2 linked regions of the Metabacillus sp. B2-18 genome follow. The protein of the gene in region 2 interacts with the protein of the main gene of each other region in a pairwise test. Links are inferred from orthologs where the notes say so. Each region holds a gene or a part of one and is shown on either strand. Other genes may lie near its edges.

Evidence for each region. The genes of interacting proteins can lie anywhere in the genome.
Region 1: the proteins of recA (region 2) and LPC09_RS17315 interact in binary tests that used the Bacillus subtilis proteins (3 or more experiments, as listed by UniProt). The link is inferred for Metabacillus sp. B2-18 from one-to-one orthologs.

What each region holds. Positions count from the first base shown.
Region 1 is NZ_CP088245.1:3,403,255-3,407,942, reverse strand. What follows is about bases 1,901-4,688. They hold LPC09_RS17315 (YveK family protein), read left to right. Parts: upstream 1,901-2,822; coding sequence 2,823-3,554; downstream 3,555-4,688. Other genes in these bases: LPC09_RS17305 (acetyltransferase), read left to right, coding at 4,289-4,688; LPC09_RS17310 (CpsD/CapB family tyrosine-protein kinase), read left to right, coding at 3,523-4,221. Outside these bases: competence type IV pilus minor pilin ComGG, read left to right, coding at 1-298; LPC09_RS17335 (shikimate kinase), read left to right, coding at 340-837; LPC09_RS17330 (YqzE family protein), read left to right, coding at 890-1,084; LPC09_RS17325 (DUF3889 domain-containing protein), read right to left, coding at 1,234-1,548; LPC09_RS17320 (hypothetical protein), read left to right, coding at 1,675-1,887. UniProt on the Bacillus subtilis protein: Required for YwqD kinase activity. May bring YwqD and its substrates into contact. Probably involved in the regulation of capsular polysaccharide biosynthesis.
Region 2 is NZ_CP088245.1:2,007,469-2,014,041, reverse strand. What follows is about bases 2,316-5,086. They hold recA (recombinase RecA), read right to left. Parts: upstream 4,336-5,086; coding sequence 3,295-4,335; downstream 2,316-3,294. Other genes in these bases: LPC09_RS10060 (competence/damage-inducible protein A), read right to left, coding at 4,637-5,086; rny (ribonuclease Y), read right to left, coding at 2,316-2,802. Also shown: stage V sporulation protein SpoVS, read right to left, coding at 1-4; LPC09_RS10075 (TIGR00282 family metallophosphoesterase), read right to left, coding at 315-1,109; more of rny, read right to left, coding at 1,240-2,315; more of LPC09_RS10060, read right to left, coding at 5,087-5,887; pgsA (CDP-diacylglycerol--glycerol-3-phosphate 3-phosphatidyltransferase), read right to left, coding at 5,900-6,478. UniProt on the Bacillus subtilis protein: Multifunctional protein involved in homologous recombination, DNA repair and competence.

The sequences.
Region 1 (4,688 bases), 1.4 Mb from region 2 along the record:
GTCCTTAGTAAATGAAAAGAATTTTTATGAAGAAACAAAACAATATTATGCTCTTGATTCAATCATGCAAGTTGCAGTTGAAAGGTCACTATTGGAAGTGAAGGATGGAACTGCTTTACTTAATGAACAGATATCAGTGAACACGTTTAATGGTCAATATAATTACCTAGTTCAGGAAGTCTCACCACTGATTTTTCATGTTTCTATCACATGTCAAACAAATGAAGGAAAAGAATATACAGCATCTTATCAATATGATTCTTCAATAAATGAAATGATTTTATGGTCTGAATATTAAAAATTATGGTATTGTAGAAAGAAAACGTGGAGGAACTGGTTTTGGAAGCAATATATTTAACTGGATTTATGGGAGCAGGAAAAACAACAGTTGGTCAACAACTTTCACAAAACATGCAACTTCCTGTTATTGATACAGATCAAGAAATCGTAAAAAAATTAAATAAAAGCATTAAAGAAATATTTGAAGAATATGGTGAAGCCTTCTTTCGCGATCAAGAAACGAAAGTCTTAAAAGAACTTCCAACAAAGGACATTATTATTACAACCGGCGGTGGGATTGTTATTAAGGAAGAAAATAGAGCTTGGATGAAAGAACATGGTAGGATCGTGATGCTTCATGCAGATATTGATACAATCTACGAACGTGTTCACTCAGATAAAAGTCGACCTTTAGCAAGTAAAAAATCAAAACTAGAGCTTACTGATTTATATCAATCACGAGTAAGCTTTTATGAAGATTGTACTTTGTTAATTGAAACGGCACAAAAAAGTATTGAAGATATTGTGAATGAAATAAGTATACGATTAAATGCTTAGAACTTTGGAAATAAATAGAGGTAGATACCATTAATAATTGAGGTGTTTTACCTTGTCTACAAATGATTACGTTAAGTATGTTACACAACAAATTGTGAAATTTATGGACACGCCTAAAGAAACAAGAAAACAGCAACGGCAGGAACGCAAGGATCTTGATGCATCCTCTTCTTATTACAGTAATCGTTGGTTAGGTGTTTTGCCTTTTGCAGTAAGATTGTTAATGAATAAGAAAAAAGATCGATAAAGAGGTAAGAGAACAGTGCAGTTATAAAAACTGTGCTGTTTTTCTTTTTACTAGCAACATAAAAATACTCTGTCATTAAAGTTAATTTATATGACAGAGCTAATCCGGTCGACATTATTTTACAAATATCGGGAAGTGACAGGCACCACCTATGCCTCCGGTACAACCTGAATCTTTTTAATTTCACCAGTTTTTGAATCATATGTTATGGTTGTATAGACAGCAAAATCGTCCATACCTTCACGTAATGTTAAGCGATATTGCTTAACTGTAAAATCCTTCTTCTTTTTGTCCCAAATCTTTTGAGAAAACAATACCTGTGATAATGGGTAACGTTTTTTTGTTTCTTTTACTGCAACATCTTCCCATGTTTTTTGAGAAACAGCATGAACTTCAGGCGAAAATGAAACCTGTGTTGCTGTTAATCCGTACAGTATTGTAAGAAAAAATATCCATTTCTTCACCTATGAACACCATCCTTGCTACATATTTTTACCAATACATTGAAATTCATACATAGGTTGAGAGGTTTAATCATATGGAGGGAGTAAGAGGGAAAGAAGAAAGAAAATAATAAGGGGGAAATAGTAGTGATAGGTTTTATTACGTTGTTAATATTTATTACACTTCTTTTCATTGGGCTAGCAGTTGGAATTGGAACAAAATCGAGGAAAAATAGTAAGAATAGAAAGGGAAAATTGTCCTTTATCCCAACATTTTTTATTGGTGATTCCCACCACAAGCATGATCACCATGATGCAAATGATTCCTCTGACAGCTTTGGAGATAATAGAGGAGATTGAAGAAGATCAATTACGTATCCTGCTTATTGGATGTACTTCTGAACTCACTCAATCTAAAATGTCGATCAGTACAACATAAATGACAAGCAGAGAGAAATCAATGTTGGAGAGAAATACTTAGTTATTACGTGATCTCGCTTTCAAATGATCATCAGCTTCATTTAGTTGTTAAACATTATAATAAAAAATAGAAATAAAAATAATGTGTCTAATATATATAGTCCCATTACAACAGAAGATCAATTCTATACCCTATTGTTTTCATGAAAGAAGACGGGTGAAGGATATGAGATTCACGCATTAATTTTTGTCAAAAATGGTGTGAGCGAGGTAGAATCTTATGAAGTAAATGAAACACAAAATTCATCATTTCTGTTTATAAATTAGAGGGTGAAAAAAACTTCAACTCGAATAAAGACACTATTGTCGGAGTAACAATAGGAGATAATGGAAATGGATTTAATTACCCAGACATACCTCTCTTTACAAAAATAAAAAAGTTCATTGACTTGTTCTTTATAAAGTACTATTATGAAAATAGACCTAATCCAAAAGATTACATATGATCACATGAATTACAGTATATACATATATAGTTAAATAAAGGTATATCGTTTTGTTCTTTAATGAGAACATAATTGAGATGTAGTGGTAAGCAGTTAGTATTAAGAAAAAAATTATACATACTAGTTTGGTGATATCTCCTTACCATTGTCAATGGAGGTACTCGGTTATGCTGTGGGTTAATGATCTTTGACCTTAGACACAAGTTGTCGAGAGTGTAATGTGAGGAGGGGTTAGATGCCCTAGTTTAACTTGTATATCTAGAACTTAATATTTAATCCTTTTATTATCAAATACTACATTTCTTTTGGTCAATTAAAAAGGTGAAATATAATGTTTTGATTCACACGACTATATTTGTGGAGGAAAAAATGGATGAAATTAGTTTAAGGGCTATGTTTCATACCCTAAAAAAACGCTGGATCTTAATTGTTCTTATTCCTTTAATTGCATCCCTAGTTAGTGGTGCTATTTCAATTTTCTTATTAACACCAATTTATCAGGCATCTACACAACTACTAGTAAATCAAAAAGACACGCAGAATCAGTTAGATGCTAATTTATTAAGGAGTAATGTAGATTTAATTAATACCTATAGCGATATTATAAAGAGTCCTGTAATTTTAGACAAAGTAATTGATAAACTTAGTCTATCACAAAGTGTTGAGGAGCTAAATAGTAATATCTCCATAAACAGTCAAGCAAACTCGCAGGTTTTTTCGATATTCGTTGAAGATGTAAATCCAAGAAAGGCAGTCGAAATTGCAAATACTGTATCTGAAACATTCCAACAAAATGTTACTGGAATTATGAATGTTGATAACGTTAGTATTCTTGCGAAAGCTAAACTAAATGAGAACCCTACACCTTTAAAGCCACAACATGTATTGAATGTTACTATTGCATTGGTCATTGGCTTAATGATTAGCTTTGGAATAATTTTTTTAATGGAGTACCTAGATAATACATTTAAAAATAGCCATGATATCGAATCATATCTTGGACTCCCTGTCTTAGGGTCTATTCCAGAAGTTTCTCATAAAAAAAGTTCTAAAGCAAAGGCACTAGGAGGTGAAGCTCTTGAATCAAAAATTGAAGCATAGAGGGAAAAGTACAATTCAATTAATTGCACATAGTAATCCTAATACGGCTATTACTGAACAATATCGGCATATTAGGACCAGTATTATGTATTCCTCAGTAGATAAAGAGCTTAAATCTATTATGATTACTTCATCTGAACCAGGTGAAGGAAAATCTATGACAGCTGCTAACCTGGCAGTTGTTCTTGCACAGCAGGGAAAGAAGGTAGTCCTTGTTGATGCAGATTTAAGAAAACCCTCTATTCATTTTACTTTTAATTCTAGTAATATCGATGGGTTAACAAGTGTATTAACAAAGAAAATCAGCTTAAATGGTGCAATTAGTAGCACCTACGTTCCAGACCTTGACATATTAACATGTGGTCCCATTCCTCCGAACCCTTCAGAACTATTAGACTCAAAGGCTATGGAGTCAGTAATCAAAGAACTAAAAGCGACTTTCGATTACGTTGTTATTGATACACCACCCGTTATTACTGTTACAGATCCGCAAATTATTGCAAATAAATGTGATGGTATTGTTATGGTGGTGAAACGTGGAAAGACTAAGAAAGATAAAGCACAAAAAGCAAAAGAGCTTTTAGAAAAAGCTGAATCTCGATTGATTGGTGTCGTCGAAAATGGAGTTAAGTATACTGAGACTAATTACTATGGAAGGTACAATTAATCAAAAAATCAGCAATTTAGCCTCAAATATGTATCTTTACTTTACAGATAATTTAGGGGGGGAATTTATGAAGAAGTTGGTTATCTTTGGAACCGGGAAGACAGCAGAGTTAGCTCATTATTTTTTTACAATGGATTCAGATTATGAAGTAGTGGGATTTACGGTGGATGCAGGGTACATTGGTTGTAATGAATATTGTGGACTCCCAGTATACAATTTCGAGAACATCGAAAATCAATTATCTACTGATGATGTTTATTTTTTTGCTGCTTTAACCTATACAAAGATGAATGAGGTTAGAGAGAGTAAAATTAAAGAAGCGAAGGAAAAAGGGTTTCGTTTAGCGAGCTATATAAGTACTAAAGCCAATATTTCTAGTAATGTCAAGGTAGGTGAACATTGTTTTATACTTGAAAATAATAATATTCAGCCTTTTGTAGAAATTGGTGAAAATAATGTCTTGTGGA
Region 2 (6,573 bases):
CCATTTCTAGTTCCCCCTTCATTTTCAATGAATCCTTGAGTGTTCATTAGAACAATCATTGGCATATCTTGTTTAAAAGGAACTCCCCTAAATTCCCTTTTAAACAGTGTTAGTTATATATCCATTGATACTATATTCACTAGAGTTGGAAAATATTCCTGCTTGTTCGCACATTATTTCGAAAAATTCTAAATGTTATGGTACATTATGTTATTTTGAAGACTCGTCCAATCAATGCTGGATTCTTTAAAGACAATAGGTCTTCAAGTTACCCACTGTCTCCCGCTCTTTTTTTCAATCATTTATATTCTTAACTATTCAAAAAACATATGATCATCATTAATAAGGATTCTTTCAATTTTTGAAGCCTTGCCCGTTTTATCGTTAATATCAACTATAATGCCACTTAATTGGGTTCTACCATTAGCCACATCATGACGAACAGGTAGACCTGTAAGAAATCGTTTTAAAATCATTTCTCTATCTACCCCTAATATGCCATCATAAGGCCCCGTCATACCAACATCTGTAATATATGCTGTTCCTTTGTCTAAAATTCTATCATCAGCTGTTTGAACATGCGTATGCGTCCCAACAACAACCGATGCACGACCGTCTAAATACCAGCCCATTGCCTGTTTCTCACTAGTTGCTTCTGCATGAAAATCGACAAAAATAAGAGATGTACGCTTTTTGGCTTGCTCAATCAGCTCATCAGCCTTTTTAAATGGACAGTCCGAAGGTGGCAAAAATGCACGCCCTTGCAAATTGATTACAGCTATCTCTCTTCCTGCAATAGTTACAAATATCATGCCTTTTCCTGGATTATTTTCTGGAAAGTTCGCAGGGCGAATCATATTAGGTGCTTTATCGATAAATTCAAAAATTTCTCGATTATCCCAAGTGTGATTTCCCATTGTAATGACATGGGCACCAGCTTGAATAAACTGCTGATACATCTTTTCTGTAATCCCTCTCCCATGTGCGGCATTTTCTCCATTAATAATAATAGCATGTGGCTGATATTTTGTTTTCAGTTTAGGTAGGTACTCTTTAATCATTTCTCTACCAGGTGAACCAAACACATCACCTATAAATAAAATTTTCATATGTATTTCCTTTCTATCATTTAACATGTTTGAACTATTTTTGTTGAACTCAACACATAGTAACCGTTGTTCTTAGATTTAGTGTTACACAAAATTGAGCAAAAATAAAGTGGCGCATTTCTGCACCACTTTATTTTGCGTATTCAACAGCTCTTGTTTCACGAATCACAGTAACTTTAATATGACCCGGATAATCGAGCTCTTCTTCAATTCGTTTTCGAATATCTCTTGCTAAGCGATGTGCTTGTAAGTCATCAATACTATCAGGTTTAACCATAATACGTACCTCACGGCCAGCCTGGATGGCAAATGATTTCTCAACACCTTCGTAAGATTCAGATATTTCTTCAAGCTTTTCTAGTCGACGAATATAATTTTCTAGTGTTTCACTACGTGCTCCTGGTCTTGCTGCAGATAATGCATCAGCAGCTGCCACAATAACCGCAATAATCGATGTAGGTTCTGTATCACCATGGTGTGATGCAATGCTGTTAATTACAACAGGATGCTCTTTATACTTTGTCGCAAGTTCTACACCAATTTCCACATGACTACCTTCAACTTCATGGTCAATAGCTTTTCCAATATCATGAAGTAAGCCTGCTCGTTTTGCCAATAATTCATCTTCTCCAAGCTCAGCAGCCATTAATCCTGATAAGAACGCAACTTCCATAGAGTGCTTCAAAACATTTTGACCGTAACTAGTTCTAAATTTCAATCGACCAAGAATCTTAATCAAGTCAGGATGAAGCCCATGAACTCCAACTTCGAACGTTGTTTGTTCTCCAATTTCACGAATATATTCATCCACTTCACGACGAGATTTCTCAACCATCTCTTCAATACGCGCTGGGTGAATACGACCATCTTGAACAAGCTTGTCTAATGCAATTCTTGCTGTTTCACGTCGAATTGGATCAAAGCCTGACAGGATCACTGCCTCAGGTGTATCATCAATGATAAGGTCTATCCCCGTTAATGTTTCTAACGTACGAATATTACGCCCCTCACGTCCAATAATACGACCTTTCATTTCATCATTTGGAAGATTAACAACAGAAACAGTAGTTTCAGCTACATGATCTGCTGCACATCGTTGAATAGCAAGTGACAGGATTTCTTTCGCTTTCTTGTCAGCTTCTTCTTTAGCACGATTTTCGCTTTCTTTGATCATTACAGCGATATCATGTGTGAGTTCATTTTCTACCTTTTCAAGAATAATTCCTCTTGCTTCATCTCTTGTAAGGCTAGATATGCGCTCAAGCTCTGTTTGCTGTTTACGCACAACCTCGTCCACTTTGCTTTCCATCTCTTCAATATGCTGTTGTCTTTCATTAAGAGAACCTTCTTTTCTCTCTAGCATCGCTTCACGTTTATCTAAAGACTCATCCTTACGATCCAGATTCTCTTCTTTTTGTAATAAGCGATTTTCTTGTTTTTGAAGCTCGTTTCTTCTCTCACGAACTTCCTGTTCTGCATCTGTGCGGAGCTTATGAATTTCATCTTTTGCTTCAAGAAGCGCTTCCTTTTTAGTAGCCTCAGCATCACGCTTTGCTTCTTCAAGAATTTGCTCCGCTGCGTTATTAGCACCAGCAATTTTTGCTTCGGCAATAGATTTACGAACAAAATAGCCAACAACTGCACCGACGATTAGGCCAAGCAAAATGGAGATGATTATTGATACTACGTCCATTATTACACCTCCTCTTGCTATGAACTTGTTTTTTCTAGATTAAAGTGTCGGCATGTACATTGTTCAATTATAAGTTGTCAACATACAGCACAAAGCTTTGTTTTCATGTTGAACCTTGCGTCTTTAAACTATTTGACATAAGACTTTTTCAAGTACCAACATTTTCGGCTTTCAAAATGCTTCAATCATCATTCTACAAAATTGTAAAATATACATCTCAATTGTAAATCTGTGAATTTTTCTTGTCAAGCCTGTCATTATAATGTTTCTAAGCATTTTGTTCAATCTTATTTCCATGACCTTTGTGATAACTAGCGAAAAAGGATGATTTTTGTAGAATTATGTCACAATATTTTATGCAATATTATTTATCGTTATTTATCGTTTTTCTTACTAATAAAATTCTTTAATTCATATGTATTTAAACAAATATCACATTATTTTTTCTAATAAAAATAAAAAAGGGGCAAAACGCCCCTTAAAATTAAATGATTATTCCCCTAATAAGTTAAGCTCTTCTTGACTTTCATCTGGTACAGTAACTTCTTCGTCTAGACCATAATGTTTTCGAATTTGACCCTGTATTTCTAAACGTATTTCAGGGTTTTCCTTTAGGAATTGTTTGGCATTTTCTCGACCTTGACCTAAACGTTCTTCATTATATGAATACCAAGAACCGCTCTTTTGAACAATATCCAAATCCGAACCCATATCGATGATTTCGCCTTCTTTTGAAATTCCCTCACCGTACATAATATCAACTTCTGCTACTTTGAAAGGAGGTGCCACCTTATTTTTAACTACTTTAATTTTTGTTTTATTTCCGACCATATCATTACCTTGTTTAAGTGTTTCAGCACGGCGAACTTCTAAACGAACAGAAGAATAGAATTTTAAAGCACGACCACCAGGAGTTGTCTCAGGGTTTCCGAACATCACGCCTACTTTTTCACGAATTTGGTTAATGAAAATAGCAATTGTTTTAGATTTATTTATAGCACCTGATAATTTACGTAATGCTTGAGACATCAGTCTTGCTTGAAGACCAACATGTGAATCACCCATCTCACCTTCAATTTCAGCTTTAGGTACTAACGCTGCAACTGAGTCAATAATTAAAATATCAACTGCACCACTTCGTACAAGAGCTTCAGCAATTTCTAGTGCTTGTTCACCTGTATCAGGTTGTGAAAGTAGTAATTCATCGATGTTTACACCAAGTTTTTGTGCATATACAGGGTCAAGTGCGTGTTCAGCATCAATAAATGCTGCTTGACCACCTTGCTGTTGAACCTCAGCGATGGCATGTAGTGCTACAGTTGTTTTACCAGAGCTTTCAGGACCATAGATTTCTATGATTCTACCACGAGGATACCCACCTATACCTAACGCAGTATCAAGTGCTAATGAACCACTTGAAACAGTTGATACCTTTCGATCAGTTTGCTCTCCTAATTTCATAATAGATCCTTTACCGAATTGCTTCTCTATTTGTTTTAACGCCATATCTAAGGCAGCTTGACGATCACTCACAAAATTTCCTCCTTAAAGTTCATCTATAATAAATATACCCCTTTTTATCTTGTTTGCCAAGTGAAAAGCGAACATTTATTCGATTATTTTATTTTAATGTTTTTAAAGTCACTATATATCTACTTTTTTATATAAAGAAAAAGTAAATTTCAGATAGTAAGGGAGTTCTATTTTTAATTTTTACTTATTTTCGAATCGTTTGTTGATTTTTACAGCAAAAACAGACTAATTTTCTTCATAGAAAAAAAGACTGCTAAGCAAAAGTCTAATAATAGATTTGGGCTTAACAGACTTCATTATATCATTCAATTTCGTTTAATAGTTTGACTAAATAATGACATCCATACTTTACCGAGCGAACACGAATTCCCTTTCTAGATCCAGCTAGATTCAGTTTAAAAACATTGGAATTCTGATCGCCCATAGAAATAGCAATAAAAACTGTCCCTACAGGTTGTCCCTCATGTGGTTGTGGTCCTGCAGCACCTGTAAAGCTAATGCCTATATCACTTTTAGAGAGCTTTCGGATTTGCTCAGCCATTTCCCTTGCACATTCCTCGCTAACTGCGCCAAATTGTTCAAGGGTACGTTTTTGCACCTTCAAAATTTGCTCTTTCACTTCATTTGTATAAGAAACAATACTACCTTTAAAAATTTGGGAAGCACCATCTAAAGATGTTATGTACTCTGAAAACATTCCACCTGTTAAACTTTCAGCTGCAGAAATTGTTTTCCCTTTTTCCATCAATAGTTTATTTAATTCATGAACAAGGGTTGTCTGTTCATAACCATAGAAAAACTCACCTACACGGTCATTAATTCTTTTCTCTGTCTCATCAAGGAGTTTTTGTGCAATATGTTCATCTTTATGCTTAGCTGTAAGTCTTAATGTTACTTCTCCATCCGCTGCCAGAGGAGCAATTGTCGGATTTGTTTGTCCATCAATTATATCCTGTATATCTGTTTCAAGCTGGGATTCACCAATTCCAAAATATCTTAAAACACGTGAAATAATTTTATCTTGAAAACCTAGTTTTGTTTGGAAATATTCTCTTCCATAATTCTCAAACATTGGCTTCATTTCACTAGGCGGGCCTGGCAAAAGCATATAAATCATTCCGTCAATATCAACAGCCATTCCAGGAGCCATACCATAGTCATTTTTTAAAATGTAGGAGCCATCAATAACCAATGCTTGTTTTTTATTATTTTCAGACATGCTACGTTTTGTTTGAGTAAAATAACGTTCGATACTTTCTAAAGCTTCCACATCAAACGTAAGCTCTCTTCCCAACACTTTTGAAATTGTTTCTTTTGTTAAATCATCCTTAGTCGGACCGAGGCCTCCAGTAAAAATGATAACATTAGAACGTTCTTTTGCGTTGTTAATCGCTGATTCTAGACGTGAAGGGTTATCTCCAACTACGGTATGATAATAAACACTCAAGCCAAGTTCAGCTAACTCTTGTGATAAAAATTGGGCATTACTGTTCACTATTTGACCTAAAAGCAACTCCGAACCAACGGCGATAATCTCTGTTCTTATGTTCATGAACAATCCCCCTTATTTAGAATTTACAAAGGCTTGTTTATTTTTAATAAAGTAGTCCCATCCAGAATAAACAGTAAAGAAAGTTGCAACCCATAAAGAAATAGTTGCAAATGGAATGTTCATAAATTCAAATGGTAAATTGTTAAGTAATAAAGCTGAAATGGCAATAATTTGCGTCCATGTCTTAATTTTCCCTAACATGTTGGCTGCCACAACCTCTCCTTCTCCGGCTAACACAAGGCGAAGACCGGTTACTGCAAATTCTCGACTTATGATAAGAATAACCATCCACGAAGGTGCAGCCCCCAGCTCCACTAAAATAATTAGAGCAGCTGACACGAGTAGCTTGTCTGCTAATGGATCCAGAAATTTCCCTAGATTCGTAACTTGATTCAATTTCCTTGCATAATAACCATCAATCCAATCAGTTGTTGATGCAACAATAAATAGAATAGCTCCTACAAAATGAGTTGTTAAGATTGATTCCGAACCAAACGTTAGTTCTCCCCAGTTAAATGGGACTAACATAATAACCATAAAAACTGGTATTAAAAGAATCCTTGAAATGGTAATTTTATTCGGTAAATTCATGTATATTCCTCCATTTTATTGAACTCAAGCATTTACATGCAAAATGGGACGACCCCATTAGGGAGTATGAACCTCTACTAATAATGTAGTGGTTC